3 regions of the Streptomyces sp. NPDC002773 genome follow, and region 3 is predicted to be linked to each of the others. Evidence: riboswitches for the same ligand, from Rfam matches in the RefSeq annotation. Region 3 holds a riboswitch; each other region holds the start of a gene.
What was found. A riboswitch is a leader RNA that binds a small molecule or an ion and turns the genes downstream of it on or off. The one in region 3 is predicted to bind cobalamin.
Positions count from the first base shown of each region.

Region 1: it holds a riboswitch for cobalamin, as region 3 does, so the genes downstream of both, ABT034_RS08790 (cobalamin biosynthesis protein) here and cobN (cobaltochelatase subunit CobN) in region 3, are expected to answer to the same signal.
Region 2: it holds a riboswitch for cobalamin, as region 3 does, so the genes downstream of both, ABT034_RS13685 (energy-coupling factor ABC transporter permease) here and cobN (cobaltochelatase subunit CobN) in region 3, are expected to answer to the same signal.

Region 1 is NZ_JBEOVO010000005.1:63,084-73,381, forward strand. It holds gene ABT034_RS08775 (alpha/beta hydrolase) at 1-1,096, opposite strand, end outside; gene ABT034_RS08780 (inorganic phosphate transporter) at 1,502-2,770, shown strand; gene ABT034_RS08785 (hypothetical protein) at 2,783-3,004, shown strand; cobalamin riboswitch at 3,118-3,260, shown strand; gene ABT034_RS08790 (cobalamin biosynthesis protein) at 3,292-4,275, shown strand; gene ABT034_RS08795 (cobyric acid synthase) at 4,272-5,780, shown strand; gene ABT034_RS08800 (putative cobaltochelatase) at 6,001-8,046, shown strand; gene cobO (cob(I)yrinic acid a,c-diamide adenosyltransferase) at 8,046-8,654, shown strand; gene ABT034_RS08810 (cobyrinic acid a,c-diamide synthase CobB) at 8,648-10,072, shown strand; gene ABT034_RS08815 (ZIP family metal transporter) at 10,075-10,298, opposite strand, start outside.
Region 2 is NZ_JBEOVO010000008.1:189,786-200,083, reverse strand. It holds gene ABT034_RS13725 (DUF2252 domain-containing protein) at 1-67, shown strand, start outside; gene ABT034_RS13720 (FAD-dependent oxidoreductase) at 212-1,603, opposite strand; gene ABT034_RS13715 (ATP-binding protein) at 1,802-2,188, shown strand; gene ABT034_RS13710 (PadR family transcriptional regulator) at 2,185-2,817, opposite strand; gene ABT034_RS13705 (FAD-dependent oxidoreductase) at 2,850-4,865, opposite strand; gene ABT034_RS13700 (energy-coupling factor ABC transporter ATP-binding protein) at 4,983-5,852, opposite strand; gene cbiQ (cobalt ECF transporter T component CbiQ) at 5,849-6,598, opposite strand; gene ABT034_RS13690 (energy-coupling factor ABC transporter substrate-binding protein) at 6,605-7,036, opposite strand; gene ABT034_RS13685 (energy-coupling factor ABC transporter permease) at 7,033-7,731, opposite strand; cobalamin riboswitch at 7,761-7,993, opposite strand; gene ABT034_RS13680 (PTS-dependent dihydroxyacetone kinase phosphotransferase subunit DhaM) at 8,057-8,485, opposite strand; gene dhaL (dihydroxyacetone kinase subunit DhaL) at 8,482-9,114, opposite strand; gene dhaK (dihydroxyacetone kinase subunit DhaK) at 9,141-10,133, opposite strand.
Region 3 is NZ_JBEOVO010000002.1:135,032-145,329, reverse strand. It holds gene ABT034_RS03270 (precorrin-2 C(20)-methyltransferase) at 1-1,301, opposite strand, end outside; gene ABT034_RS03265 (precorrin-8X methylmutase) at 1,298-1,951, opposite strand; gene ABT034_RS03260 (ferredoxin-like domain-containing protein) at 1,948-3,228, opposite strand; cobalamin riboswitch at 3,317-3,456, shown strand; gene cobN (cobaltochelatase subunit CobN) at 3,496-7,116, shown strand; gene ABT034_RS03250 (ATP-binding cassette domain-containing protein) at 7,113-8,060, opposite strand; gene ABT034_RS03245 (DoxX family protein) at 8,132-8,479, opposite strand; gene ABT034_RS03240 (MarR family winged helix-turn-helix transcriptional regulator) at 8,572-9,015, shown strand; gene ABT034_RS03235 (alpha/beta fold hydrolase) at 9,112-9,987, shown strand; gene ABT034_RS03230 (S8 family serine peptidase) at 10,037-10,298, opposite strand, start outside.

The DNA.
Region 1 (10,298 bases), on a different contig from region 3:
ACTCCTCGTAGCGGACGGGGTTCGCGTTCCACATGGCCGCGTGCGGGGCCTGCCGCACCGTCTGGAGGGAGACCAGGTCGGGGCGGCGGGCGGCGAGTTCGAGGGACGGCTCCCAGGGGGCGATGGTGTCGTCGGGGCCGTGCTGGAGGAGGACCGGGACGCGCAGGGCGCCGGGCGCGGAGGCGGCCCTGAGCAGGTCGCCGTGCGGTCCGGTCCTGCCCTGGGCGGCGCGGACGGCGAGCGGGAGCAGCGGGGCCGGGACGTGCCGGGCCGCGGCGAGGTTGCGGAGGGTGGCCTCCCAGTCCAGGACCGGGGAGTCGAGGACGAGGCCGGCGATCCGGTCGCGCACCCCCGACTCGGCGGCGGCGCGCAGGGCCATCGAGGCCCCGGTCCCCCAGCCGTGCAGGACGACGGTGGCCGCGCCCCGGCGGATCGCGTAGCGGATGGCGGCGTCGACGTCGCGCCATTCGGAGTCGCCGAACCGGGCCAGGCCGTCCGGGGTGGCGGGCGCCCCTTCGTCGCCGCGGTAGGCGGGGACGAGGACGGGGATCCTGCGGCGCGCGTAGAAGGGGACGACGTTCAGCGGATGCTCGCGGGTGGTGCCGAGGCCGTGCAGGGCGATCACCCAGGTGGGGCGGGGTCCTGGCACCAGCCACGCGGGCAGGGGGCCGAGCTCGCCGGGGATCTCGACGTCCTCGTGGGCGAGCCCGAGGGCGCCGAGCGGTGTGCCGCGGTGCAGCTGGGGGGTGAACCGGACGCGGGCGCCGGGGCCGAGCGCGCCGAGTTCGACCCGTTCCAGACGCCGGACGACGGTGTCGGCGGTGTGGGGGACCCGTTCGAGGACGGGGCCGACGACGGCGTGCAGGTCGGGGCCCTCGAGTCCGTACGTGCCGGGGCGCAGCGAGGCGAGGCTGCGGGTGAGGGTGATCCGCTCGGCGCCGGTGGCGTGCACGGTGAGGCGTGGGTCCCCGGGCAGGGATGGTCCGGACGGCGCCTTGAGGGCGGCGTCGCTGGCGTACCGGCCGGCCGCGACCGCGACCGCGCCGACACCGAGCAGGGTGGTGACGGCCGCTGCCGTCGCTGTAGCCGGGCGCACGCTCCCAGTGTCGGCAGGGTGGGGGCGGCCTGCCACCGGGCGGACCCGGCCGGGGCCGGGCAGGGACTTCTTCCGGCCATTCCGGGAAGGACGCGAGGGCCCCTCGGGCCACTCCGGCGAGTGACATGGGTCTCGTCCGCGGGGTCGCCCGGTCGGGTGGTGCGGTCCAGGGAGCGGAACGGGGCGGCCGGGGAGGAACCGGGGCAGGTCGCATGTGCCCGGTGAAGGCCGGGATTACCCGGGGTTGCGGGGTGACCGCATCGTGGACAGCTCGCCCGCCGGGACCGTAAGCGGAATCCCTTGACACCGGATCGGGTCACCACAACGCCGGACCCAGTTCACCTTCCGTTCACTCAGGTTGCCTACGTTCGGCTAGCCACTGACGTCAAACGATTGCCTGGGTAAATGGAACACATCACGCTGCTGCTCGCCATTGTGGTCGTGACAGCTCTCGTGTTCGATTTCACGAACGGTTTCCACGACACCGCCAACGCGATGGCCACGACCATCTCGACCGGTGCTCTCAAACCGAAGACGGCGGTGGCCATGTCCGCCGTGCTGAACCTCGTCGGCGCGTTCCTGTCCGTGGAGGTCGCCAAGACGATCTCCGGCGGGATCATCAACGAAGAGGGCATTCGCACAGAAGTGATCTTCGCGGCGCTCGTGGGCGCCATCCTGTGGAACCTGCTGACCTGGCTCCTGGGCCTGCCGTCCAGCTCGTCCCACGCCCTCTTCGGCGGCCTCATCGGCGCCGCGGTCATGTCGGCCGGCTGGTCCGCGGTCAACGGCCCGACCATCGTCACCAAGGTCCTCATCCCCGCGATCGCCGCGCCGCTCGTCGCCGGTCTCGCCGCGATGCTGGCCACCAGGCTGACGTACAAGATCGGTGCGAAGACCGACGAGAAGCACACCGCCAAGGGCTACCGGGTCGGCCAGATCGCCTCCGCCGGTCTCGTCTCCCTCGCCCACGGCACCAACGACGCCCAGAAGACGATGGGCATCATCACCCTGGCGCTCGTCACCCAGGGCGTCGTCGCGCCCGGCTCGAACCCGCCCCTCTGGGTCATCGTCGCCGCCGGTGTCGCGATCGCCCTCGGCACCTACCTCGGCGGCTGGCGCATCATCCGCACCATGGGCAAGGGCCTCACCGACCTCCAGCCGCAGCAGGGCTTCGCCGCCCAGACCAGCGCCGCGACGGTCATCCTGGCCTCCTCGCACCTCGGCTTCTCCCTCTCCACCACCCAGTCCTGCTCGGGTGCCGTGATGGGCGCGGGCCTCGGCCGCAAGGGCGGTGTCGTCCGCTGGTCCACCGCGACCCGGATGTTCGTCGCCTGGGGTCTGACCCTGCCCGCCGCGGGCCTGGTCGGCGCCGGTGCCGAGTTCCTCACCAAGCAGGGCCCCTGGGGCATCGCCGCCGTCGCGGTCCTCCTGGTCGGCGGTTCGGCCGTCATCTGGTCGCTGTCCCGCCGCAAGCCGGTCGACCACCACAACGTCACCGCCGACGACCTCGACGCCGAGCCCGCGGGTGTGGTGACCACCGCCATGGCGGCCGTCACCCCGCCGCCCACGGCCGGCTCCTTCGCCGCCGTCGCGGACGAGGACCTCAAGACCACCATCCCCGCGCCGGTTCCCACCGACCCGGCCGCTCCCCAGGCCCCCGCCGCAGCGGTGTAAGGAACGAACGACATGAAGATCGACTGGGCAGCCCTCGGCTCCGTCTTCGGAGTCAGCCTCGCGGCGACCGTAGCCCTGGTGGGCCTCTTCACCCTCGGCATCATCGGCCTCTCCAAGCAGGAGCAGGCCGCCGCCCAGGGAGGCTCCGCCGCCCTGGCCCGCACCGGCGCCTACGCCTGCTTCGCCCTGTGCCTCGCGGCCGTGGCGTACGGCATCTACCTGATCGTCGTCTGACGGTCCCGCGGCCCCTCGGCCGGGCGGTCCGTACCTTCGGGTACGGGCCGCCCGGCCGTCGTGTTTGTGGTGCTTCGCACAGTGACGCGGTGCAGGTCAAGGGTGAGTTGACGGCTGTTCCCGGGCGTGGTGGACTGCCGAGGCCATTACGGCGGCAGTAGAGGAAGTCCGGTGCGAATCCGGCGCGGTCCCGCCACTGTGACCGGATCCGAAGGGTCCGGGAGTCAGGAACTCTCGCCGCCGGTCACGTCGATCCAGGGCGCGGACCCTGAGTGAGGACATGCGCCATGCCCGGCCGCGGCCGCAGACCCTTCCGTCCCTTCCGATCCCCCGGCGTCTTCGCGTGGGGCGCGGCCGCCGGTCTCGCCGCCGACCTGCTCGTCGGAGACCCCCGCCGTGGACATCCCGTCGCCGCCTTCGGCCGGGCGGCCGCCGCGGTCGAACAGCGGCTCCACCGCGACCACCGCGGTTGGGGCGCCCTGCACACCGCCGTCTGCGCCGGCTCCACCGCCGCCCTCGGCGCGCTCGCCGCACGGACCGTACGGAACCGGCCGGCCGCCTCCGCGGCGCTGACCGCGGTCTCCGTCTGGGCCGTCGTCGGCGGTACGACCCTGGGCCGGGAGGCCCGCGCGATCGGCGGCGCGCTCGCCGCCGGGGACCTCGAAGTGGCCCGGGAACGCCTTCCGCACCTGTGCGGGCGCGACCCGCAGTCCCTTGACGGGCCCGCGATGGCCCGCGCGGTCGTCGAATCGGTCGCCGAGAACACCTCCGACGCCGTCGTCGGCGCCCTCTTCTGGGGCGCGGTCGCGGGCGTGCCCGGCCTGCTCGGCTTCCGGGCCGTCAACACCCTGGACGCGATGGTCGGCCACAAGTCGCCCCGCCACCGCCGCTTCGGCTGGGCCTCGGCCCGGCTCGACGACGTGGCCGGCTGGCCCGGTGCCCGGCTGACGGCCGCGCTCGCGACGGTGGCGGGCGGCGATCCGCGCGGGGCCGTACGGGCCTGGCGGGCGGACGCCCCGAAGCACCCGAGCCCCAACGCCGGCCCGGTGGAGGCGTCCTTCGCGGGCGCGCTCGGCGTACGGCTCGGGGGGACGCTCTCGTACGGCGGCCGGGTCGAACACCGGCCGGTGCTCAACGGGGAGGGGCGGCCCGTCGAGGTCGCCGACATCGACCGGGCGGTCCAGCTGTCCCGCCGGGTCACCGGACTGACCCTGGCCGCCTGCGTGGGCGGCCGGCTGATCGTGAGCGCGTGGAAGCGGAGGAACGCATGAGGGGTGGGGGGCTGCTCGTCGCCGGGACCACGTCCGACGCCGGCAAGAGCGTCGTGACGGCCGGCATCTGCCGCTGGCTGGTCCGCAAGGGCCTGAAGGTGGCGCCGTTCAAGGGACAGAACATGTCCCTCAACTCCTTCGTGACGAGGGAGGGCGCGGAGATCGGCCGTGCCCAGGCCATGCAGGCGCAGGCCGCGCGCGTCGAGCCGACCGCGCTGATGAACCCGGTGCTGCTCAAGCCGGGCAGCGACCGTTCCAGCCAGGTCGTCCTGATGGGCAAACCGGTGGGCGAGCTGAGCGCGCGTGGCTACCACGGGGGGCGGCAGAAGGAGCTGTTCGAGCCGGTCCTCGCGTGCCTGGAGGAGCTGCGGAGCACGTACGACGCGGTGATCTGCGAGGGCGCGGGCAGCCCGGCCGAGATCAACCTGCGGCGCACCGACATCGTGAACATGGGCATCGCACGGGCCGCGAAGCTGCCCGTGGTCGTGGTCGGCGACATCGACCGGGGCGGGGTCTTCGCACAGTTCTTCGGCACGACGGCGCTGCTCTCGCCCGAGGACCAGTCGCTGGTCGCGGGCTATCTGGTGAACAAGTTCCGGGGCGATGTGACCCTGCTCGAACCCGGGCTCGACATGCTGTACGGCCTCACCGGGCGCCGGACCTTCGGCGTCCTGCCGTACGCGCACGGGCTCGGCATCGACGAGGAGGACGGGCTGCGGGTCTCGCTGCGCGGCACGGTCCGGGAGTCGGTCGTGGCGCCGCCGGTCGGCGCGGACGTCCTGCGGGTCGCCGTCTGCGCCGTACCGCTGATGTCCAATTTCACGGACGTCGACGCGCTGGCGGCCGAGCCGGGTGTGGTGGTTCGGTTCGTCGACCGGCCCGAGGAGCTCGTCGACGCGGACCTCGTCGTCGTGCCCGGCACACGCGGGACGGTGGCGGCGCTCGCCTGGCTGCGGGAGCGGGGTCTGGCGGACGAGCTGGCCCGGCGCGCGGCCGAGGGACGGCCGGTGCTCGGCATCTGCGGCGGCTTCCAGGTCCTCGGCGAGCACATCGAGGACGAGGTCGAGTCGCGGGCGGGCGCCGTCGACGGGCTCGGGCTGCTGCCCGTACGGGTCCGGTTCGCGCGCGAGAAGACCCTGGAGCGGCCGGTCGGTGAGGCGCTCGGGGAGCGGGTGGAGGGGTACGAGATCCACCACGGGGTCGCCTCTGTGGAGGGTGGGGAGCCGTTCCTCGACGGGTGCCGGGTCGGCGCGGTCTGGGGCACGCACTGGCACGGCTCGCTGGAGAGCGACGGGTTCCGGCGGGCGTTCCTGCGGGAGGTCGCGACGGCGTCCGGGCGGCGGTTCGTGCCCGCGCCGGACACGTCGTTCGGGGCGCTGCGGGAGGAGCAGTTGGACCGGCTCGGGGACCTGATCGAGGAGCACGCGGACACGGACGCGCTGCTGCGGCTGATCGAGGAGGGGGCCCCGGCGGGGCTGCCGTTCGTGCCGCCGGGGGCGCCGTGAGCGGGGGCGTGCTCGGTGCGGGCCGAGGTCGGGGCGCGGGCGTGGGCGCGGGCGTGGGCCGGTGGGGGTGCGCCCGGCCTGCGGCCGGGCTGGGGTTCCCACCCGGACCACCCGTGCGGCAGGACGAGAACAGTGCGGGTGGCCCCTGTGGTCGGTCTCTCGCCGTCGGCGGCCGCGGGCCGTCGTCCGCACATCAGCAATCCGAAGGAGTGACCCACCGATGAGCACCCGGTATCCGTTCACCGCCGTTGTCGGCATGGACGATCTGCGGCTTGCCCTGCTGCTGAACGCGGTGAGCCCCGCCGTGGGCGGTGTGCTCGTGCGGGGGGAGAAGGGGACCGCCAAGTCCACCGCCGTCCGGGCGCTCGCCGATCTGCTGCCGGCCGTGCCCGTCGTGCCGGGCTGCCGGTTCAGTTGTGATCCCGGCTCGCCCGACCCCCGCTGCCCCGACGGACCGCACGACGACGGCCCCGGGGCCGAGCGGGCCGCGCGGATGGTCGAGCTGCCCGTCGGGGCCTCCGAGGACCGGCTCGTCGGCGCGCTCGACATCGAGCGGGCGCTCGCCGAGGGCGTGAAGGCCTTCGAGCCCGGGCTCCTCGCCGACGCGCACCGCGGCATCCTGTACGTCGACGAGGTCAACCTGCTCCACGACCACCTCATCGACCTCCTGCTCGACGCCGCCGCCATGGGCTCCTCGTACGTCGAGCGTGAGGGCGTCTCCGTACGGCATGCCGCCCGCTTCCTGCTCGTCGGGACCATGAACCCCGAAGAGGGCGAACTGCGGCCCCAGTTGCTCGACCGGTTCGGCCTCACCGTGGAGGTCGCCGCCTCGCGCGAGCCCGAGCAGCGCGTCGAGGTCGTCCGCCGACGGCTCGCCTTCGAGGACGACCCGGCCGCGTTCGCCGCGCGCTGGGCGGGCGAGGAGGCCGAACTGCGCGGCCGGATCGCCGCCGCCCGCGCCCTGCTGCCGCAGGTGGCGCTCGGGGACGCGGTCCTGCTCCAGATCGCCGCGACCTGCGCCGCGTTCGAGGTGGACGGCATGCGCGCCGACATCGTCATGGCCCGTACCGCGACCGCGCTCGCCGCGTGGGCGGGACGCACAGACGTCACCTCCGACGACGTACGGCAGGCCGCGCTGCTCGCCCTCCCCCACCGCCGGCGACGCTCGCCCTTCGACGCGCCGGGCCTCGACGAGGACAAGCTCGACGAGACCCTGGAGCAGTTCAAGGGCGATGGCGACGAGCCCGAGCCCGAGCCGGACGGGCCTGGGGATGGGGGGCCTGACGGTGGCGGTGGCGGGGTTCCGCCGCAGGGTGACGGGCCTGACGGGCCCGCGCCCGAGTCCGCCGAGGCGCCGGAGAACGCCCCCACGCCGGAGAACGCGCCCGCCCCGCAGGGCTCCGGCGCCGGCGAGCGTGCCGCCGTCAAGGCCGCCGAGCCCTTCCGTACGAAGGTGCTCAGCGTGCCCGGTCTCGGCGAGGGCGCGGCCGGGCGCCGCTCCCGGGCCCGTACCGAACACGGCCGTACCACCGGATCCGTACGCCCCCGGGGCGCGCTGACCAAGCTGCACCTGGCCGCGACCGTGCAGGCCGCCGCCCCGCACCAGAAGGCGCGCGGCCGGACCGGTCCCGGGCTCGTGGTCCGGCGGGACGACCTGCGGCAGGCGACCCGGGAGGGGCGGGAGGGGAACCTGGTGCTGTTCGCCGTGGACGCCTCCGGTTCGATGGCGGCCCGGCAGCGGATGAGCGCCGTCAAGGGCGCCGTCCTGTCCCTGCTGCTCGACGCCTATCAGCGGCGCGACAAGGTCGGTCTGATCACTTTCCGGGGCCGTGGCGCCGAGGTCGCGCTGCCGCCGACCTCGTCCGTCGACGCGGCCGCCGCCCGCCTGGAGAAGCTCCCGACCGGCGGCCGTACCCCGCTCTCGGCCGGGCTCCTCAAGGCCCATGACGTCCTGCGGGTCGAGCGGCTCAGGGACCCCTCGCGCCGCCCGCTGCTCGTCGTCGTGACCGACGGTCGGGCCACCGGCGGCGGCGCCGACCCGGTCGCGCTCGCGGCCCGCGCGGCGCGGCTGCACGCCTCCGAGGGCACCGCGGCCGTCGTCGTGGACTGCGAGACCGGACCGGTACGGCTCGGGCTCGCCGGGGAACTCGCACGCGAACTCGGCGGCACCGCCGTCACCTTGGACGAGCTGCGCGCCGACTCGATCGCCGGCCTCGTCAGAGACGTCCAGGGACACCACAAGACCACTGCCAGGAGGGCCGCTTAATGCCGCAGGGACAGCCGACCGTCGTACCCGACGACGGTCTCACCACCCGCCAGCGCCGCAACCGCGCACTGGTGATGGTGCACACGGGCGTCGGCAAGGGGAAGTCCACCGCCGCGTTCGGCATGGCGCTGCGCGCCTGGAACCAGGGTTGGCCGATCGGGGTGTTCCAGTTCGTGAAGTCCGCGAAGTGGAAGGTCGGCGAGGAGAACGCCCTCAAGGCGCTCGGCGAGACCGGCAAGGGCGGCACCGTCACCTGGAACAAGATGGGTGAGGGCTGGTCCTGGATCCAGCGCGAGGTCGCCGAGGGCGAGCAGTCGCACGAGGAGAAGGCCCGCGAGGGCTGGGAGCAGGTCAAGCGGGACCTCGCCGAGGAGCGCTACACGTTCTACGTCCTCGATGAGTTCGCGTACCTGCTGCACTGGGGCTGGATCGACGTCAAGGAGGTCGTGGAGGTGCTCCGCGACCGTCCCGGGCACCAGCACGTCGTCATCACCGGCCGCAACGCGCCGCAGGAGCTCGTCGACTTCGCGGACCTCGTCACCGACATGTCCAAGGTCAAGCACCCGATGGACGCCGGTCAGAAGGGCCAGCGGGGCATCGAGTGGTAGCACGTCTCGTCATCGCCGCGCCCTCGTCGGGCGCGGGCAAGACCACGGTCGCGACCGGCCTGATGGCCGCGTTCGCCGGCCGTGGGCTCGCCGTCTCCCCGCACAAGGTCGGCCCGGACTACATCGACCCCGGCTACCACGCCCTGGCGACCGGCCGGCCGGGCCGCAACCTCGACGCGTACATGTGCGGTACGGGGTTGGTCGCGCCGCTCTTCGAGCACGGGGCGCGCGGCTGCGACCTGGCCGTGGTCGAGGGGGTGATGGGCCTGTACGACGGGGCCGCCGACCAGGGCGAGCTGGCCTCCACCGCGCAGGTGTCGAAGCTCCTCAAGGCGCCGGTGGTGCTCGTCGTCGACGCGTCGTCGCAGTCGCGGTCGGTCGCGGCGCTCGTGCACGGGTTCGCGTCGTGGGATCCGGAGGTGCGGATCGGGGGCGTGATCCTCAACAAGGTCGCGACGGATCGGCACGAGCATCTGTTGCGGGAGGCGCTCGGGGAGTCGGGGGTGCCGGTGCTGGGGGTGTTGCGGCGGGCGCCGGCCGTGGCGACGCCGTCGCGGCACCTGGGCTTGGTCCCTGTTGCCGAGCGGCAGGCGGCGGCGGTGGCGGCGGTGGCGGCGCAGGCGGAGCAGGTTCGGGCCGGTTGTGACCTTGAGGCGCTGCTTGCGCTTGCGCGTAGCGCGCCCGAGCTGCACGTCGAGCCGTGGGTGGCTGAGGTCGGGGAGCGGCTGCACGCCGGTGGTCCCGGTGTGCCCACCCTCCCCCAATCCCCCATCGCCCCGGCGGAACGTATGCCCACACCGGTGGTCGCCGTTGCCGGTGGGGCCGCTTTCACGTTCTCGTATGCCGAGCATGCCGAGTTGCTGACCGCTGCGGGTGCTGAGGTCGTCGTCTTTGATCCGTTGCGGGACGAGGCGCTTCCCGAGGGGACGAGTGGGCTTGTCATCGGGGGTGGGTTCCCTGAGATGTACGGGGCCGAGCTGTCCGCCAACGAGCCGCTGCGGAAGGCCGTCGCCGAGCTCGCCGCCTCCGGGGCGCCGATCGCCGCCGAGTGCGCCGGGCTGCTGTACCTGGCGCGGTCGCTCGACGGCACGCCCATGTGCGGGGTGCTCGACGCGGACGCGCGGATGTCCTCGCGCCTCACGCTCGGGTACCGGGACGCCGTCGCCGTCAGCGACAGCGTGCTCGCCCCCGCCGGGGCGCGGATGCGGGGGCACGAGTTCCACCGCACGGTGATCGAGCCGGGCGCCGGGGCGCAGGCCGCCTGGGGGCTGCGGCAGCCGGAGCGGCGCGTGGAGGGCTTCGTCCAGGGGGGTGTGCACGCCAGTTACGTGCACACGCACTGGGCGGGCACCCCCGAGGTGGCCGCGCGGTTCGTCGAGCAGTGCGTCGAGCGGTCCGCGGGCGGTCCGGTCGCGTGAGGTCAGCCGCCGGAGACGCCCACCACGAGCCAGATGAAGGCCACGCCCGCCACCGTGCACAGCACGGTGGAACGGGCGGGGTGTTCGTGGTGGGCCTCCGGCAGGATCTCGGCGGCCGCCAGATACAGCAGGGCGCCGCCGAAGAAACCGAGATAGCTGCCGAGAAGTTCCTCCGGAAGGGTGAACAGCAGGGTGGAGGCGGCGCCGACGATCGGGGCGAGGGCGT
Region 2 (10,298 bases), on a different contig from region 3:
CGACGACTACGCGGCGCTCGGCGCGGCCATCGCCGCGGGCATGGTGACGGCGGCGCCGGGGGCCTGAGCGGGGCGAGGGCCCCGGCGGTCCTCGGCGCCGGGCGCCCGAGTCCGCCGAGAGCCCCGGCGGCTCTGGCGCCGGGCAGCCCGGCGCGGGTCCTGAGCGGTCCTCGGCGCCGGGCGCCGGAGCCGCCGAGGGCCCGCCGCGGCCTCAGGCGTCGCGCCGCAGCGGTGGTCCCGCCGGCGTGTCCGCCACCGGGCCGAAGAGCACCGCCCGCGCCACCGGCGGCGCGAAGAGCGAGGTCAGCGGGGCGGTCAGGGTGAGCGCCGCACGGAACGGCGCCCCCACCACCGGATCGCCCGCAGCCCGCGTCTGCACCCGGCTCAGATACCAGCCGACCGCCTTGTCCAGTGCCCCGGGGCGGGCCGCGTCACCGGTCGCGCCGGGCATCTTCTTGTCGGCGCCCACCGAGATGTCCCAGGCCTGCCGCGAGGCGTCGAGCAGCGCGCGCTGCACCTGCCGGGTGGTCGGGGTGCGCCGCGGGTCGGCGAGCGCCCGCCGCAGCGCGACCGCGCTGAGCGCGGCGACCGCCATCCCCTGCCCGTAGATGGGGTTGAAGGCGCACAGCGCGTCGCCGGTGGCGAGGAAACCGGCCGGGCGGCGGCCCGGACGGTCGTACCGCCGCCGGATGTTGGCGGTCTTGCGGAACCCGTACACCGGGGACTCCGGCTCGGCCCGCGCCAGCCAGTCGCTGAGCACCGGATGCGGCAACCGCTTCGCGTACTCCTCGAACGCGCCCTCCTCCGTCGGCGGTTCGTCGCCGCGCAGCCCCGACAGGGTCACCAGGTGCCGCCCGTCGCCGAGGGGCAGCACGACACCGCCGTAGACCTGGGCCGGGTTGGGCACGATGTAGTAGCCGGTCGCGTCGGTCCCGTCGTCCTCGGCCGGAGCGCGGTAGACCCGGGTGCCGTACGCGAGACCGGTGTCGACGGTCTCCTCGTGCGGGGCCTCCGCGCCGATGCCCGCCAGCCAGTCCGCGGCCTTCGTGGACCGCCCCGAGGCGTCCACGACCAGATCGGCCGCGAGGGTCCGCGGCTGCTTGTCGGCCCCCGCGCCGCGCTCCCGCAGCCGTACGCCCCGGACGCGCGAGGAGTCGCCGGTCAGCCCCACCGTCTCCGTACCGTCGACCAGCTCGATCCGCGGGTCGGCGAGCACCCGCTGCCGCACCAGCCACTCCAGCTGGGGGCGCGGACCGGTGTAGAAGTGCGCGGTCGCCGCCGTACGGCGGAACCACCGGCCGTTCTGCCACTGGACCATGTCCTCGGGAACGCCCACCTTGGGCGCGCCGAGCGCGTGCAGCTCGCCCATGAACCCGGGGAGCAGCTCGTCGAGCGCCTGCTGCCCGCCGGCGATCAGGACGTGCAGGTGCCGGCCCTGCGGCACGCCGGGCCTCGCCTCCCGCCCGTCGGGAAGCCGGTCGCGCTCGACGACCGTCACCTTCTCCGCGTGCTCGGCCAGTACCCGAGCGGCAAGCAGCCCAGCGAGACTTCCCCCGATGACCACCGCGTGACGTGTCGCCCGGTGCCCCAAGTCGTCGGCCATACCCGCCCTTTCGTGTGGTGGAACTCCAACGGCCCAGTATCCACGCCGGTACGCGACCCGTCGCGTGCCGTCACCCGCACGCCGACCACGGCAGTACGGTTTCGGCCTTCCTGCTCGCGCGTGAATGGATGCCGGGCATCCGGGCAGAGGCGGGGACCGAGGCTGTCCAGAACCGAGGAAGGAGAGGGGAAGAGCGTCATGGCGGTCTCACGGCACCATGATCTCAAGGGCCCGGGGGCCGCTGCCCGAGCACGCCTGGAGGTGCACCGCCTCGCCGGTGACGCCTTGGTCGCCGGGCACCCCCTGCGCCGTACCACCGAGAACGACGCGGTCCTCGTCGTCAGCGAGCTGGTCACCAACGCCATCCGGTACGCCGACGGCGAGTGCACCCTGGACCTCGCCCTGGAAGGGGGCGGCATCGGCATCGACGTCCACGACCGCAACCCCGACCCGCCCCGGCCGAAAGCCCATGACCCCGGCAGGGAAGGCGGCTTCGGCTGGGGCATCGTCACACGCCTCGTCGACAGCCTGACCGTGCGCCGCGACGCGGACGGAAAGACCGTCCACGCGCACGTGGACAACTAGGGCGCGTCGGAAGTGGCCGCCGAAGACGTCTCCGACGGCGCCCCCGAGGGTGTTTCCCCAGGCGTCGCCGAAGGCGCCTCGTCCCCGCCCGACCCCGGCGCCCCCAGCTCCACCAGCGCGCTCCTCAGCCACTCCACCCAGAAGCGCTCCATGTCGATCCCGCCCCGCAGGACGAGATGGCGCAGCCGGTCGGGCTCCGTGCGGCGGCGCTCCGCCGGGAAGTCCCGGGTCTCGATCTCCAGGTACTCCGCCAGCTGCCCCTCGTGGAGGGCGAGGTGCCGGGAGAGTTCCGCGCGCAGCCCTGCCGCGCCGACCACGGCCGCCGCCCGCATCCGCAGCAGCAGGGCGGCCCGCATCGGCTTCGGGTCCTCGGACCTGGCGACCCAGGTGCCGAGTTCGGCGCGGCCCGCGGGCAGCACCTCGTACTCCTTGCGCTGCCCCCGTACCGGGACCGGGGCGGGCAGGGCACGGATGTGCCCCGCCTGCTCCAGCCTGCCCAGCTCGCGGTAGATCTGCTGGTGCGTGGCCGACCAGAAGTATCCGATCGACTTGTCGAAGCGGCGCGTCAGTTCGAGACCGGAGGACGGCTTCTCGAGCAGCGCGGTGAGGATCGCGTGCGGCAGGGACATGCACGCATCCTAGGAAAGGCCGGCCGCGCTGATCACAGCGTCGCCGCGAGCCGGGTGCCCTGGTCGATGGCCCGCTTGGCGTCCAGTTCGGCGGCGACGTCCGCGCCGCCGATCAGGTGCGCCACCCGGCCCGCCGCCACCAGCTCCTCGTACAGGTCGCGGCGCGGCTCCTGGCCGGCGCAGAGCACGATCGTGTCGACCGGCAGCAGCTGCGCCTCGCCGCCGATCGTGACGTGCAGGCCCTCGTCGTCGATGCGGTCGTACGACACGCCCGCCACCATGGCCACGCCCCGGTGCTTGAGCTCGGTGCGGTGGATCCACCCCGTGGTCTTGCCGAGGCCCGCGCCGACCTTGGTCTCCTTGCGCTGGAGCAGGTGCACCTGGCGCGGCGGCGCGGCGCGCTCGGGGGCCCGCAGGCCGCCCCGGTTCTCGTACGAGGTGTCCACGCCCCACTGGCGGAAGTACGTCTCGGGGTCCTGGCTCGCGCCCTCCCCGCCGTCCGTGAGGTACTCCGCCACGTCGAAGCCGATGCCGCCGGCGCCGATGATCGCGACGCGCTCGCCGACGGGTGCGCCGTCCCGCAGCACGTCCAGGTAGCTGACGACGCTCGGGTGGTCCACGCCCGCGATGGCGGGGGTGCGGGGGGCGACGCCGGTGGCGACGACGACCTCGTCGTAACCGTCCAGGTCGGTCGCCGCGACCGGGGTGCCGAGGCGTACCTCGACCCCGCGCTCGGCGAGCTGCACGCGGAAGTAGCGCAGCGTCTCGTCGAACTCGTCCTTGCCGGGGACCCGCTTGGCGATGTTCAGCTGCCCGCCGATCTCGTCGGCGGCGTCGAAGAGGGTCACGGCGTGGCCGCGCTCGGCCGCCGACACGGCGCAGGCGAGACCGGCCGGGCCCGCGCCGACGACGGCGATTCGCTTGGCGCGGCGGGTGGGGGAGAGGACCAGCTCGGTCTCGTGGCACGCGCGCGGGTTGACCAGGCAGGAGGTGATCTTCAGATTGAAGGTGTGGTCGAGGCAGGCCTGGTTGCAGCCGATGCAGGTGTTGATGGTGTCGGCGCGGCCGGCCGTGGCCTTGGCGACGAAGTCCGGGTCGGCGAGGAAGGGGCGGGCCAGCGAGACCAGGTCGGCGCGGCCGTCGGCGAGGATCTCCTCGGCGACCTCGGGGGTGTTGATGCGGTTGCTGGTGACGAGCGGTACGGAGACCGAGCCCATCAGCTTCTTGGTCACCCAGGTGTAGGCGCCGCGCGGCACGGAGGTGGCGATGGTGGGGATGCGTGCCTCGTGCCAGCCGATGCCGGTGTTGATGATGGTGGCGCCCGCGGCCTCGATCTCCTTGGCCAGTTGGACGACCTCCTCCAGGGTGGAGCCGCCGGGGACGAGGTCCAGCATGGAGAGGCGGTAGACGAGGATGAAGTCCTCGCCCACGCGCTCGCGGATGCGGCGGACGATCTCCAGCGGGAAGCGGACGCGGTTCTCGTAGGAGCCGCCCCACCGGTCGGTGCGCTGGTTGGTGGCGGCCGCGATGAACTCGTTGATGAGGTAGCCCTCGGAGCCCATCACCTCGACGCCGTCGTACCCGGCCTCCTTGGCGAGCTCGGCGCACCGGGCGTAGTCCTCGACGGTCTGCTCGACCTCGGCGTCGGTCAGCTCGTTCGGTACGAAGGGGCTGATGGGGGCCTTGAGGGCGCTGGGCGCGACGAGGGCGGGGTGGTACGCGTACCGACCGAAGTGCAGGATCTGCATCGCGATCCGGCCGCCCTCGGCGTGCACGGCGTCGGTGATCAGCCGGTGCTCGGCGACCTCGTCAGGGGTGGTGAGCTTGGCGCCGCCGTCCCAGGGACGGCCGGCGTCGTTGGGCGCGATGCCACCGGTGACGATGAGGCCCACGCCGCCCCGGGCGCGCTCGGCGTAGAAGGCGGCCATGCGCTCGAAGCCGTGCTCGGTCTCCTCGAGACCGACGTGCATCGACCCCATGATCACCCGGTTGGGCAGGGTGGTGAACCCCAGGTCGAGCGGGCTCAGCAGGTGCGGGTACGGGGTCATGCGGGCGCCTCCTCGCGCAGGAACGTCGACCTCAGTTGTAGGGGACCCCCTCCCGTTGTGCAACTAGTTGCAGAAGATCGGGGACGTGATATCTACTACTCGGTAGCAAAGGGGCTACTAGTCGGTAGCAACGGGCGTCCCCGCCCACATGTCCAGGTCTTCCGGCGTCCGAGGCTCCAGTGCGTCAGCGCCGAGCAGCCCCTGGGCACGGAGCAGCCGTGCCACAGCCGTACCCCAGGGGCGCCGCAGCCGGGCCGCGTCGAGCAGCGCGTCGTCCGCGAGCAGCTCGGCGACCGGGCCCGTACGCAGACCGGCGGGGGAGAGCACCGCCGCCTCGTCCGCCCAGCGCAGCGCCAGATCCACGTCGTGCGTCGCCATGAGCACCGTCGTACCGGACTCCCGGAGCCGCTGGAGCGCGTCGAGCAGCCGCTCCTGCCCGTGCGGGTCGAGCCCGGCCGTCGGCTCGTCCATGATCAGCACCCTCGGCCGCATCGCGACGGCCCCCGCGATCGCCGCCCGCTTGCGCTGCCCGTACGACAGCAGATGCGTCGGCCGGTCCGCCAGCGCCACGATGTCCAGCGCCTCAAGAGCCTCCTGGACCCGCAGCCGTACCGCTTCCTCGGGCAGCCCGAGGTTCGTCGGACCGAACGACACGTCCTGGCCGACCGAGGCCGCGAACAGCTGGTCGTCCGGATCCTGCGTCACCAGCTGCACGGTGGTCCGCAGCCGGGTCAGCCCCTTCCGGTCGTACGCCACCTCCGCCCCGTCCAGGAGCAGCGACCCGCTCCCGCAGCGCAGCCCGCCGCTGAGGAGCCGGAGCAGGGTGGTCTTGCCGCTGCCGTTGCGGCCGAGCAGCGCCACCGCGCGCCCCTCCGCCACCGAGAAGTCCACGCCCGACAGGACCGCCGGCCCCTCCTCGTAGGCGAAGCCCGCGTTCACCAGCTCCACCACGGGAGCCGCAGGGACCGAAGGCGTCGAAGACGTCACGGCAGGAACCTTTCCAGTACGAGGGTGAGGGCGACGAGCCCCGCGAGCAGCGCGCCCGTGGCGGCGAGGAACCGGCGGGACACCACGCACACGGGCACGAGCACCCGCAGCGTCCCGTCGTACCCCCGCCCGGCAAGACCCGACTGCAGGCGCTGCGCCCGGTCGAAGGCCCGCACGAACGTGGTCGCGCCGAGACCGGCGAGCGAACGCCAGGTCGCGGCCCGGGTGGTGTGCCCGAGCCGGGACGCCTGCGCCTGCCGGATCTTCGCCAGGGAGTCGAGCAGCAGGAAGATGATCCGGTACATCACGAGCGCCACGTCCACCACCGGCGCCGGCACCCCCGCCCGTACGAGCCGGGGCAGGACGTCGGAGACCGGCGTCGTGAACGCGAACAGCAGCACCCCGAGCGACGCCGACGCGGTCCGCAGGAGCAGCTCGACCGCCTGGACCGGGCCTCCGGGGGCGAATGCGACGAGCCCCCGCGCGCCGCCCACCTCGAAGAGCAGCGGGATCGCGCCCGTGACACAGAAACCGAGCGGGATGCGGAAAGCCCGCCACAGCGCCCGGCCCGGCACACCGGCCGGACCGAGCAGCACACCGAGCGTGGCCGCGGCCACGAGCACGGCCCCCGGCCACGGCGGCAGACAGACCGCGCACAGGGTCAGACCGAAGCCGAGCAGCGCCTTCTCGGCGGGATGGCGGCGGCGCCAGCGACTGCTGTGCGCCGCCGCGTCGATCGGCAGCATCGGCGGCTACGCGCCCCGCCGGTCGGCGGCCGAGCCTCCCGGCTCCTCGGCGCCGCGCCCGGTGACCGCGCGATCCGTGACGGCCGTGGCCTGGACGTCCGTGGTCTCGCCGTCCCCGTCCGTCCCGGTCGCCCCGGCGCGTGCGGCCCCCTGCCTCCGTCCCTTCCGCAGACCGAAGTAGTACGCCAGGACACCGGCGCCCAGCGCCGCCTGGAGGGCGAACAGGGCGGACTCGATCTCCCCGGACGGCGGCTCGTACAGCGGCGTGAACCACGGCTCGTAGTCCGGCTGGAGCTCGGTGATCGCGACCTCCGCCTCAGCGTCCGCCCCGGCGAACGGTTCCTCCTTGTGGTCCCCGAGCCCCAGCGCGAGCGGCAGGACCGCGAGCGCGGCGACGACGAGCAGCAACAGGGTATTGATCTTCGCGTTCCGGCTCATCGCGTGGCCGCCTCCTCGCGCCGCTTGGCCGTGCGCCCGCCGAGGACGCCGAGCCTGATCAGTTCGCCCTTGCTGGACTGCGCGAGCAGCCGCATCACGAGCACGGTCAGCAGGCCCTCGCTCACCGCGAGCGGAATCTGCGTCACGGCGAAGATCCCGCCGAACTTGGCGAGCGCACCGGCGATACCGCTCCCCGGGTCGGGGAAGGCGAGCGCCAGCTGCACACTGGTCACGCAGTACGTCGACAGGTCGGCGACGAACGCGCCGAAGAAGACGGCGACCATCAGGGGCGTACCGGACCGGCGCAGCAGCCAGTACGTCCCGTATCCCGCCCAGGGGCCGACGATCGCCATCGAGAAGACGTTCGCGCCGAGCGTGGTGAGCCCGCCATGGGCGAGCAGCAGGGCCTGGAAGAGCAGGGTGATCGTCCCAAGCACCGCCATGATCGGCGGCCGGAACAGGATCGCGCCCAGACCCGTGCCCGTCGGATGCGAGCAACTGCCGGTCACGGACGGCAGCTTGAGCGCCGAGAGGACGAAGGTGAAGGCGCCGGCGGCGCCGAGCAGAAGAGTGGACTCGGGGTTGGACCGGACCTCGCGGGTCAGCGCGCGGACCCCGTGGACGATGAACGGTGCGGACGCGACGCCCCAGGCGGCCGCGTGCACAGGGGGCAGATACCCCTCGGCTATATGCATGGTTGGGAGACCCTCTCCAGCACCTCGTGGATGGACAACGCACCCTGGCCGGTCTCCTGGCTGACGGTCATACGTCCGACTCCGCCTTCCCACACCACGACGGTCTCCCGTCGCGGTCCAGTGGCTTCCCCGAGGGTGGAACCCGCGGGGGTGGAGCCGGACCTCCCGATCACAGTGGCGAGGGCCGCACCGGTACTGCACCGGTTTCCCGAACACCAAGGCCCTGTGACACTAGTGCGTTGACCAGGTACATCACAACACGGTCGCCACCCGGTGCGGCTTCTCGCTCACTCCACGCAGTCGCTCCACGCGGTACTCCAGGCCGTCACACCTTGCGGTAGGCGTACGCCTCCGAGGCCGCCGCCGCCACCGCGTCGAGGTCGCCGCCCGCGCTCGCCGTGACCAGCGCGGCGACCGCGCCCTCGACGAACGGCGCGTCCACCAGACGGCAGCCGCCGGGAAGCTCGTCGCCCTCGGCGAGCAGCGCCTTCACGGTGAGCACCGCACTCCCCAGGTCGACCAGGACCGCCACCCCGGCGCCCCGGTCCGCGGCCTTCGCCGCCTCGCAGATCAGCTCGGAACTCGTCCCGAGCCCCCCGTCCGGGGTCCCGCCCGCGGGGACGACCGGCGCCAGGTCACCCCCGCCGGAGAGCCCGCGCGCAAGCTCGGCCACGGCGGTGGCGACGGCGGCGCTGTGCGAGACGAGCACGATGCCCACGGGCGCGGCCGCCGCGCCTCCGGTCGTGGCACTCATGACACCCCCTCCGTACGCGCGGTCGTCCGCGCGGTGTCGTCGAGCGCGGCGAACAGCAGCGCCGACGAGGTCGCCCCCGGGTCCTGGTGCCCCACCGACCGCTCGCCCAGATAACTGGCCCTGCCCTTCCGCGCCCGTAGCGGTACGGTCGCGAGGGCGCCTTCCTCGGCGGCGGCGCGGCCGGCCCCGTACGACTCCCGCAGACCCTCCACGGCAGGGACGAGCGCGTCCAGCATGGTCTTGTCGCCGACCTGGGCGCCGCCCAACTGCGAGACGGCCGCCACGCCGGAGCCGAGCGCCTCCGCCAACCGCGTGCGGGTCACCCGCTCGTCGTCGCCCAGCGTCTTGCCCGTACGGCGCAGCAGCGTGCCGTACAGCGGCCCCGACGCGCCGCCCACGGTGGAGATCAGCTGCCGTCCGGCGACGGTCAGCACCGCGCCCGGCGTGGCCGGCGGCTCCTTCGCCAGGGTCTCGGTGACGGCGGCGAACCCCCGCTTCAGATTGGCACCGTGGTCGGCGTCGCCGATGGCGGAGTCGAGCTCGGTGAGCCGGTCCGCCTCACGGTCGACGGCCTCGGCGACCGCGGCCAGCCAGCGCACCAGGAAGTCCGCGCCGAAGATCTCCGTCATGTCGGTCCCCTCTCCCATCCCTCGTCTCACCGGCCCCAGCGCAGCGCGGGCGTCTGCACGGGCGCGTCCCACAGGCGGAGGAGCTCCTCGTCGACCTCGCACAGCGTCACCGAGCAGCCGGCCATGTCGAGCGAGGTCACGTAGTTGCCGACGAGGGTACGGGCCACCGGCACGCGCCGCTCGCCGAGTACGCGCTGCACCTCGGCGTTGAAGCCGTACAGTTCGAGCAGCGGGGTCGCGCCCATGCCGTTGACCAGTGCGATCACCGGCCCGGAGGGTCGAAGGTCCTCGACGACGGCGTCGACGGCGAAGTCCGCGATCTCCCGTGAGGTCATCATCGGCCGCCGCTCACGACCCGGTTCGCCGTGGATCCCGACGCCCAACTCCAGCTCCCCGTCGGGGAGATCGAAGGTGGGGCTGCCCTTGGCGGGGGTGGTGCAGGCGCCGAGGGCCACGCCGAAGGACCGGGAGCGCGCGTTGACCTGGCGGGCGATCGCCTCCACCCGCTCCAGCGGGGCGCCCTCCTCGGCGGCGGCGCCCGCGATCTTCTCGACGAAGAGCGTGCCGCCGGTGCCGCGCCGGCCCGCCGTGTAGAGACTGTCCGTGACGGCGACGTCGTCGTCGACGAGGACCTTGGCGACCTGGATGCCCTCGTCCTCCGCGAGTTCCGCCGCCATCTCGAAGTTCAGGACGTCGCCGGTGTAGTTCTTGACGACGAACAACACCCCGGCGCCGCTGTCGACGGCCGCCGCGGCCCGCACCATCTGATCGGGCACCGGCGAGGTGAACACCTCCCCGGGACACGCGGCCGCGAGCATCCCGGGCCCCACGAACCCCCCGTGCAAGGGCTCGTGCCCGGACCCGCCGCCGGAGACCAGCGCGACCTTCCCCGCCACGGGCGCGTCCCGCCGCAGCACGACCCGCCGCTCGACATCGACGGTGAGCTCGGGATGCGCGGCCGCCATCCCCCGCAACGCGTCGGCGACGACGGTCTCCGGAACGTTGATGAGCATCCTCATGGCTGTCTCCTCGGCATTCGAGCGGAAGGGCCTTTGACTCGTGTCTTCGCAGATCAGGAGGTGTTCTCAGGATGGATGATCTCGGCGCTGCACGGCGGCTGGAAGCGCCGTCTGTCGGTGCTGATGCTGACTTCAGTGATGGAGCGTCAGTACAGTGCGTCGCCT
Region 3 (10,298 bases):
GGCGACCGGAGTTCGAGCAGGAGGTCGCGGGCGGCGGCCACCTGGTGCGTACGGGACTTGGAGCCCGGGTTGTAGAGCGCGAGGACCAGGTCGGCGTCGGCGGCGGCGCGCAGCCGGGCGGCGATGACGTCCCAGGGCTTGAGCCGGTCGGAGAGCGAGATCGTCGCGTAGTCGTGGCCCAGGGGGGCGCCCGCGGCGGCGGCGGCCGCGTTGGCGGCGGTCACCCCGGGGAGGACCCGTACGGGCACGTCCGCGTACGCCGGTTCGCAGGCCACCTCGAGGACGGCCGTCGCCATCGCGAAGACGCCGGGGTCGCCGCCGGAGACGACCGCGACCCGGTGGCCGCGCCGGGCCAGGTCGAGGGCGAACTCGGCCCGCTCGGACTCGACCTTGTTGTCGGAGCCGTGCCGGATCTGCCCGGGGCGCAGGACCGGCACCCGGTCCAGGTAGGTGGTGTAGCCGACGAGCACGTCCGCGTTGACGAGCGCGCCGCGCGACTCGGGGGTGAGCCAGGGTGCGCCGGCCGGGCCGGTGCCGACGACGACGACCTCGCCCCGTTCCCGTACGGGAAGGGCCTGGTCGATACGGGAGGGGAGGACGGCGACGGAGAAGTACGGGACGGACGCCGGGTCGACGTCCGTCAGCCGCTCCGTCCGCTCGCCCGCCATGAACGCCCGCTCCACGTACCGGGCGTCGTCGAGCCGGCCGGCCCGCTCCAGGGCCCGCTTCACGGTGGGGAAGGTGCGGCCGAGCTTCATCACGACCGCCGAGTCGGTGCCCGCGAGCCGGGCCGTCAGCTCGTCCTCCGGCAGGGTGCCGGGGATGATCGTGAGGACCTCCTCCGCCTCGCACAGCGGCTCGCCGAGGCGGGCCGCTGCGGCGCTGACCGAGGTGACGCCGGGGATGACGGTCGTGTCGTAGCGGTCCGCGAGCCGCTTGTGCATGTGCTGGTACGAGCCGTAGAACAGCGGGTCGCCCTCGGCGAGGACGGCGACCGTGCGCCCTGCGTCGAGATGGGCGGCGAGGCGGGCCGCGGCCTCCTCGTAGAAGTCGTCGAGGGCGCCCCGGTAGCCGCCGGGGTGGTCCGTGGTCTCCACGGTGAGCGGGTACATCAGCCGCTCCTCGATGTGGTCCTCGCGGAGGTGCTCGGCGGCGATCGAACGGGCGATGGAGCGGCCGTGGCGGGCCGAGTGGTACGCGATCACGTCGGCGGCGGCGATGGCCTTCACGGCTGCCACGGTCATCAGGTCCGGGTCGCCGGGGCCGAGGCCGACGCCGTACAGCTTGCCGGGCGCGGTCACTGCTGGATCTCCGCTTCGTGGGCGAGCGCGTTGATCGCGGCGGCCGTCATCGCGCTGCCGCCGCGGCGGCCGCGGACGACGAGGTGTTCAAGGCCGAGGTCCTGGGCGGCCAGGGCGTCCTTCGACTCGGCGGCGCCGATGAAGCCGACCGGTATGCCGAGGACGGCGGCGGGCTTCCCCGCCCCCTTGGCGATCATCTCCAGGAGGTGGAAGAGCGCGGTGGGCGCGTTGCCGATGGCGACGACGGAGCCTTCGAGGCGGTCCCGCCACAGTTCGAGGGCGGCGGCGGAGCGGGTGGTGCCGAGCTCGGCGGCCAGGCCCGGCACGGACGGGTCGGAGAGGGTGCAGATCACCTCGTTGTCGGCGGGCAGCCGCTTGCGGGTGACACCGCTGGCGACCATCTGGGCGTCGCAGAGGATCGGCGCGCCGCCGCGGAGGGCGGCGCGGGCGCTCGCGACCACGCCGGGGGAGTAGGCGATGTCCCGCACGAGGTCGGTCATGCCGCAGGCGTGGATCATCCGGACCGCCACCTGGGCGACGTCGGCGGGCAGGCCCGCGAGATCCGCCTCGGCGCGGATCGTGGCAAAGGACCGGCGGTAGATCTCCGCCCCGTCCTTCTCGTAGTCGAACATGGTGTCGCTCTCGCTCATCTCGTGGGGGTTGCCGGGCCGCGGGCCGCCGCGACGGCTTCTGACAGGGAGGTACGGGAGGCGGGGACGCCGTCCACCAGGTAGGTGTCGTCGCCGGTGGCGAGGACCTCGATCCGGTCGCCGTACGGGTGCCCGCAGCCGCGTGCGCACCCGGAGAAGTGCACGGGAAGCCGCCCCGCGGGCGCGGCGAGGGCGTCCGCCCGTACGTCGGCGAGAGACTTGGCGCAGCCGGGCCGCCCGGTGCAGACGGTGACACCGGCGCCGGGGGCGTCGGGCCGGGTGATCAGGCCGTACGACTCAAGGCGCGCGAGCCGGTCGTGAGCCGTACGCGTACCGGCGCCGACGACGACCACCCCGCGCCACGGCGTCAGCCGCACCTCGTCGGCCGGAAGCAGGGCCCGCAGCTGAGCGGCGGTCAGCCGGCCGAGCGGCGCGAGGACGTAGAGCGCGCCGCTCCGGAGCACGCCGGGGGCGGGCGGCGGGGACGCGGGCAGGGGCGGTACGGGTACGGGCTCGGGTACGCGTACGGGTTCGCGGCCGGGGTCGGCCACGGGCTCCGTCGTGATGCCCGCCGCCGTCAGGGCGCCCGCCCAGTCCGGCGCGTGGTCGTCGGGGAGTTCCTGGGGGCGCCAGGCCCCGTTGCCGGCCGCCTCGGCCGCGTCGAGGAACGCGAGGGCGGCGGCGAGGGCGGCACGGACGGCGTCGGCGGCGGCGAGCCGGAAGACCGTCGGGCCGAGCCGCAGCAGGACGGACCCGTCCTCTCCTGCGACCAAGCTCACATCCCCGCCGAGCGGGGCGACGTCACCGCGCCCGTCGTCCAGGACGAACAGGAACCGTCCCGAGAGGGCCGCCGCCCGGGGCTCGGCGCACAGTGCGGCGTCCAGCCGGCGCGCCCACAACTGCACGTCCCCGTGGCCGAGTCCGTCGAGTCCCGCGGTGGGCGAGGCGACGATGTTGCGGACGCGTTCGTGGCTGGGGGAGGGCAGCAGGCCCGCCTCCGCGAGGAGCGCCGCGAGCTCCGCCCCGCAGTCGTCCGAGAGGCCCCGCAGCTCCGCGTTGCCGCGCGAGGTGATGCTGATCCGCCCGTCGCCCAGGGTCTCCGCGGCGGCCGCGAGCACCTCGACCTGACGAGGCGTCAGGCGTCCGGCGGGCAGGCGGAGTCGGGCCAGGCGGCCGTCCTCGGCGAGGTGCAGGCGCAGCGCCCCGGGGCAGGCGTCGCCACGGTCCCGTATGCGAGCTTCGCCCGCTCCGGGCGTCGTGGGTGGGGTGGGCGGCATGGCGGCGAGCATACCGACGGGGAACGGCGCGGCCACCGGGTGTGACCAGACCGACCCGGCGGCCCGCCCCGGGCCGCGGGCGGCACGATCTAGGATGCAGATCGGCATGGGGTCCCAGGACCCCGGGGAGGAAGCCCGGTGAGATTCCGGCGCGGTCCCGCCACTGTGAGCCCGTACCAGGCACGACGGAACGGGTGAGTCAGGAACTCCTGCCGTCCATACGACCACCCGGGGCGCGGACAACCCCGAGGAAGGCCTGCGCTCGCCATGCTTCTGCTGCTGTCGCACTCCGACACCGACCTGCTCAGTGCCCGCGCGGCGAACGCTGCCTCGGCCGGCGGCCCGGTGGAGTACCGCTTCGCCAACCCGGCCCGTCTCCCCCTCGCCGAACTGCCCGGCCTCCTGGACGGCGCCGACCTCGTCGTCGTACGGCTCCTCGGCGGTCTCCGTTCCTGGGAGGAGGGCCTGGACGCGCTCCGCGCCGCCGGAAAGCCCGTGGTCGTCCTCAGCGGCGAACAGGCGCCCGACGCACAGCTGATGGAGGCGTCCACCGTCCCCATCGGCGTCGCCACCGAGGCGCACGCCTACCTCGCGCACGGCGGCCCCGGCAACCTGGAGCAGCTCGCCCGCTTCCTCTCCGACACCGTCCTGCTCACCGGCCACGGCTTCGAGGCCCCGGCCGCCGCCCCCACCTGGGGCCCGCTGGACCGGGTCGCGAAGAACGACAGCGGCCCGACCGTCGCCGTGCTCTACTACCGCGCCCACCACATGAGCGGCAACACCGGCTTCGTCCGCACTCTGTGCGAGGCGATCGAGGACACCGGCGCGCAGGCGCTCCCGCTGTACGTGGCGTCCCTGCGCGCGCCCGAGCCGGAGCTGCTCGACCGTCTCCGTACCGCCGACGCCATCATCACCACCGTCCTCGCCGCGGGCGGCACCAAGCCGGCCGAGGCGCAGGCCGGCGGCGACGAGGAGGCCTGGGACGCGGGGGCGCTCGCCGCGCTCGACGTGCCGATCCTCCAGGCGCTGTGCCTGACCGGTTCGCGGTCCGCGTGGGAGGAGAACGACGAGGGCCTCTCCCCGCTGGACGCCGCCAGCCAGGTCGCCGTGCCCGAGTTCGACGGCCGGCTGATCACCGTCCCGTTCTCCTTCAAGGAGATCGACGAGGACGGTCTGCCCGCGTACGTGGCGGACGCCGAGCGCGCCGCCCGCGTCGCCGGGATCGCCGTACGGCACGCCCGCCTCCGGCACATCCCGAACGCCGAGAAGAAGCTGGCGCTCGTCCTCTCCGCGTACCCGACGAAGCACTCCCGCATCGGCAACGCCGTCGGTCTCGACACCCCCGCGTCCGCCGTCTCCCTCCTGCGCCGCCTCCGTGAGGAGGGGTACGACTTCGGGCCCGTGGAGGACCTCCCCGGCCTCGTCTCCGGCGACGGCGACGAGTTGATCTACGCCCTCATCGAGGCCGGCGGCCACGACCAGGACTGGCTGACGGAGGAGCAGCTCGCCCGCAACCCGGTCCGTATCCCGGCCGCCGACTACAAGCGCTGGTACGCGACCCTGCCCGAGGAGCTCCGCACCCACGTCGAGGAGCACTGGGGTCCGGCGCCCGGCGAGATGTTCCTCGACCGCTCGCGCAACCCGGAGGGCGACATCGTCCTCGCCGCCCTGCGGCGCGGGAACCTGCTCATCCTCATCCAGCCGCCGCGCGGCTTCGGCGAGAACCCGATCGCGATCTACCACGACCCCGATCTCCCGCCGTCCCACCACTACCTGGCCGCCTACCGGTGGATCGCCGCCCGCGCCGAGGACGGCGGCTTCGGCGCCGACGCCATGGTCCACCTCGGCAAGCACGGCAACCTGGAGTGGCTGCCCGGCAAGAACGCCGGCCTGTCCGCCGCCTGCGGCCCCGACGCGGCCCTCGGCGACATCCCGCTGATCTACCCGTTCCTCGTCAACGACCCGGGCGAGGGCACCCAGGCCAAGCGGCGCGTCCACGCCACCCTTGTCGACCACCTGGTGCCGCCGATGGCCCGCGCCGACTCGTACGGCGACATCGCACGCCTGGAGCAGCTGCTCGACGAGTACGCGCAGATCTCCTCCATGGACCCGGCGAAGCTGCCCGCGATCCGCGCCCAGATCTGGACGCTGATCCAGGCCGCCAAGCTCGACCACGACCTGGGTCTGGAGCAGCGCCCGGAGGACGACGGCTTCGACGACTTCCTGCTGCACGTCGACGGCTGGCTGTGCGAGGTCAAGGACGCCCAGATCCGCGACGGTCTGCACGTCCTCGGCGGCGCCCCGGAGGGCGAGGCCCGGGTCAACCTGGTCCTCTCCATCCTGCGCGCCCGCCAGATCTGGGGCGGCACGCAGGCGCTTCCCGGTCTGCGCGAGGCCCTCGGCCTCGACGAGTCGGCCGCGACCCGCACCACCGCCGACGAGGCGGAGGCCAAGGCCCGCGAGCTGGTCGAGGCCATGGAGGCGGCGGACTGGTCGGTGGACGCGGTGCCGACCCTGGCCGCCGCGTACGGCCCCGAGGTCGCCGCCGTCCTCCGCTTCGCCTGCGAGCAGGTCGTGCCGCGCCTGGCGTCGACGACCGACGAACTCACGCACGCCGTGCACGCCCTGAACGGCGGCTTCGTCCCGGCCGGCCCGTCCGGCTCCCCCCTCCGCGGCCTGGTCAACGTCCTGCCGACCGGCCGGAACTTCTACTCCGTCGACCCGAAGGCCGTGCCGTCCCGGCTCGCCTGGGAGACCGGGCAGGCGCTCGCCGACTCCCTCCTGGAGCGCTACCGCACCGACAACGGCGAGTGGCCGACGTCCGTGGGCCTCTCCCTCTGGGGGACCAGCGCGATGCGCACCGCCGGCGACGACGTGGCCGAGGCGCTCGCCCTGCTCGGCGTCCGCCCGCTTTGGGACGAGGCCTCGCGCCGCGTGAACGGCCTCGAACCGATCCCGCTCGCGGAGCTGGGCCGCCCGCGCGTCGACGTCACGCTGCGCATCTCGGGCTTCTTCCGGGACGCGTTCCCGCACGTCATCGGGCTTCTCGACGACGCCGTACGGCTGGTCGCGGGTCTTGAGGACGAGCCCGCGTCGGAGAACTACGTACGGGCGCACACGCAGGCCGACCTCGCCGAGCACGGCGACGAGCGGCGCGCCACCACCCGTATCTTCGGCTCCCGGCCCGGCACGTACGGCGCGGGCATCCTCCAGCTGATCGACTCGCGCGACTGGCGGACGGACGCGGACCTCGCCGAGGTGTACACGGTGTGGGGCGGGTACGCGTACGGCCGCGGCCTCGAAGGGCGCCCGGCGCGCGCCGAGATGGAGACGGCGTACAAGCGGATCGCGGTCGCCGCGAAGAACACGGACACCCGCGAGCACGACATCGCCGACTCGGACGACTACTTCCAGTACCACGGCGGCATGGTGGCGACCGTCCGCGCGCTGAAGGGCACGGCCCCGGAGGCGTACATCGGGGACTCGACCCGCCCGGAGACCGTCCGCACCCGCACGCTCGTCGAGGAGACCTCCCGGGTCTTCCGCGCGCGCGTGGTCAACCCGCGCTGGATCGAGGCGATGCGCCGCCACGGCTACAAGGGCGCGTTCGAGCTGGCGGCGACCGTCGACTACCTCTTCGGGTACGACGCCACGACGGGCGTCGTCGCCGACTGGATGTACGACAAGCTGACGCAGGAGTACGTCCTCGACCCGGCGAACCAGGCCTTCCTGAAGGAGGCCAACCCGTGGGCGCTGCACGGCATCGCGGAGCGGCTCCTCGAAGCCGAGTCGCGCGGCATGTGGGAGAAGCCGGACCCGGAGACGCTGGCCGCCCTGCGGCAGGTGTTCCTGGAGACCGAGGGCGACCTCGAGGGCGACGACGATTAGATCCCTCCGATCGTCGTGAGGGCGGGGGCCGGTGCCAGATCCAGGCGGCGGCCCCGGAAGCCCTCCCGGAGCCTCCGGTCGTGACTGACCACGACCAGCGTGCCCCGGTACAGAGCGAGCGCGGCCTCCATCTCCTCCACGAGCGCCGGGGCCAGATGATTGGTCGGCTCGTCGAGGAGGAGCAGATCGGCGGGCTCGGTGACGAGCCGTGCCAGTTCCAGTTTCCGGCGCTGTCCCGTCGACAGATACCGGACCGGGGTCGTCAGGTCCCCGGCGGAGAAGAGACCGAGGGCGAGCAGTTCGTCCGCGCGGTCCGCTCCGAAGGCCTCGCCCACCGCACGGGGGTCGGTGGGTGGGGCCGTCTCCTGACGCAGCAGCCCGACCCGGTCGGGGGCGCTCACCGTGCCTTCGTCCGGGACGAGTTCACCCGCCAGGACCTTCAGGAGGGTGGTCTTCCCGGCGCCGTTCGGCCCGGTGACCAGTAGCCGCTCGCCCGCGTCGAGGCGCAGCGCGTCGAGCCGGAGCCGACCGTCGACCCGTACCCCGGCGAGGTCCCCGGTCGCGGCGAGGGCGCCCTCGGCCGCGCGGATCGCCCGCTCCAACTCCCTTACGTCCGCGAGGGCGTGGTCGGTCGCGTCACCGACGGTGGCCGTCGGGGGGAGGTCCAGGGTCTGCGCGAGGTGCCCGACGCCGCCGGAGGCGTCGACGGTCACCGTGCCGTTGTCGGGCTGCTCACGGCCGGCGAGGAGCCGGAGGAGGGTGGACTTCCCGGAGCCGTTGTCTCCGACGACGCCGAGGCGTTCGCCGGGGCGGACGGTGAGGGAGACCTGGTCGAGCACGGTCCGGGCAGGGGAGGGGGAGGGGGAAGGGGCGTCGTAGCGCTTGCTGACGTCGGTGAGTTGGACCCGGAACAAGGGCGGCCTCCTGTACGTCGACCTTCGCAATAACGAGACGTATCGTCTCGTTATTGCGAAGGTACGCCGGAAGCGGGCCCCCCGCAAGACGTTTCGTCTCGTCAGGCGGAGGCTATGCGCAACACCAGGGCGGCCACCGCGAGGACGGTCAGGACCGCGACCGGCGCCAGCTCGAAGTCCTTCGCCCGCAGGTGCGTGACGAGAGCCCCGATGAAGTAGAGGAACACGCCGATCGCAGCCGCCCCGCCGAGCAGCGGCACGGCGAGGCCCGCGAGCAGGCCGAGCGCGCCGGCCGCCTTCAGTGTCGCCAGCCGTGGCAGCCAGGCGTCCGGCACGTCCAGCTTGGTCATGCTGCCCACGATCTGCGGGTTGCGGGTGAAGGTCAGGAAGGCGGAGGCGGAGAGCGCGAAGGCGAGCAGCGCGGCCACGACCACATAACCGATGAACATAGGGGTGCTCCAATGATTCACGTCCAAGAACCATTGAACCGTATCAACGATTTCCCTCGCTCCACAATAGGGCTGCTGTTACGGTGGTTGCCATGGCAGCTCTCCCGACCGATCGCCTCGGCTTCCTCCTCTCCTTCCGCGGTGAGCTCACCGGCGCGCGCATCCGCGCCGCCCTGGGAGTCGCCGGGCTGCACCCGAGAAACGCGATGACGCTGATGCAGCTCGCCCCCGGGGCGATGAGCCAGCGGGACCTGGCGTCGGCGATGGAGATCGACCCCAGCCAACTGGTGGCCGTGCTCAACGAGTTGGAGGCCGCCGGGCTCGCGGAGCGGCGGCGTGACCCGGCCGACCGGCGCCGGCACATCGTGGAGATCACGGAGGCGGGCGCGGCGGCCCTCGACCGGGTCGACGCGGCGGTCAGCGCCGCCGAGCGCGAGCTCTTCGGCGATCTGACCGCGGCGGAGCAGACCCTCCTGCGCGGCCTGCTCGACCGGGTCGTGGTGGACCCGGCCCAGCACGACTGCGGCGCCGAGTAGAAGCGGCGCCGTGTAAGAAGTACCGCCGGGCGGCCGATGAGTTCCGGTGGCGGCGGGGGTCTACCCCATGACCGTCCCACCACCGAGGAGAGACCCATGGCCGAGACCGACACCCGGACCCTGGACACCACGGGCGCGACCCTGCGCTACGACGTGCGCCCCGGCACCGGGACCGACGACCGCCCCCTGCTGCTCATCGGCTCCCCCATGGACGCGACCGGCTTCACCACCCTCGCCTCCCACTTCGCCGACCGGACCGTCGTCACGTACGACCCGCGCGGCGTGGGCCGCAGCGAGCGCACCGACGGCGCCGCGGAGACGCTCCCCGACGAGCACGCCGACGACCTGGCCCGGCTGATCGAGGCGCTCGGCGCCGGCCCCGTGGACGTCTTCGCGAGCAGCGGCGGCGCCGTCAACGCCCTCGCCCTGGTCGCCCGGCGCGGGGACCTCGTCCACACCCTCGTCGCGCACGAGCCGCCGGCGGTGCAGCTCGTACCGGACCGGGAGGCGGCCCTCGCGGCCTGCGCGGACGTGCACGCGACCTATCTGCGGGAGGGCTGGGGGCCGGGGATGGCCAAGTTCCTCGCCCTGACGAGCCGGAAGGGCCCGTTCCCGGCGGACTGGGCCGAGGAGCCCGCCCCTTCCCCGGCGGCGTTCGGTCTGCCGACCGAGGACGACGGCTCGCGCGACGACCCGCTGCTCGGCCAGAACATGCGCGGCTGCACCTCCTACCGCCCCGACCTCGCCGCCCTGCGCGCCGCGCCGACGCGGATCGTCGTCGCCGCGGGGAAGGAGTCCGAGGGCGAGCTCGCCGCCCGCGCGGCGGCCGCCGTCGCCGACGGGCTCGGCATCCCGCTCGCCGTCTTCCCCAGCCACCACGGCGGCTTCCTGGGAGGCGAGTTCGGCCAGCACGGCGCCCCGGCGGAGTTCGCCGAGGCGCTGCGCGCGGCCCTGGACGAGAACCGGGGCTGACGGCGGGTCGCCGGCCGACGCGGCCGCCGGTCGCCCGTCGACGCGGCGGCTAGTTGCCCGCAGTCGCGGCGGCGGACTTCACGGCCGCCGCCGCGTCGACGTTCCCGAGGCCCAGCTTGGCGAGGTTCCCCGGGTTGGCCGCCGAGTCGCGGATCGTCTTCATGACGGCGTCCGGGCTCAGGCCCTGGTGGTGCAGGAGCGCGGCGACGGCGGAGACGTACGGGGAGGCCATCGAGGTCCCGGAGAGCTTCCCGTACCCGGAGGTGTTCTTCAGGGTCTCCTTCACCGTGTACGTGGGGAGGGTGGAGAGG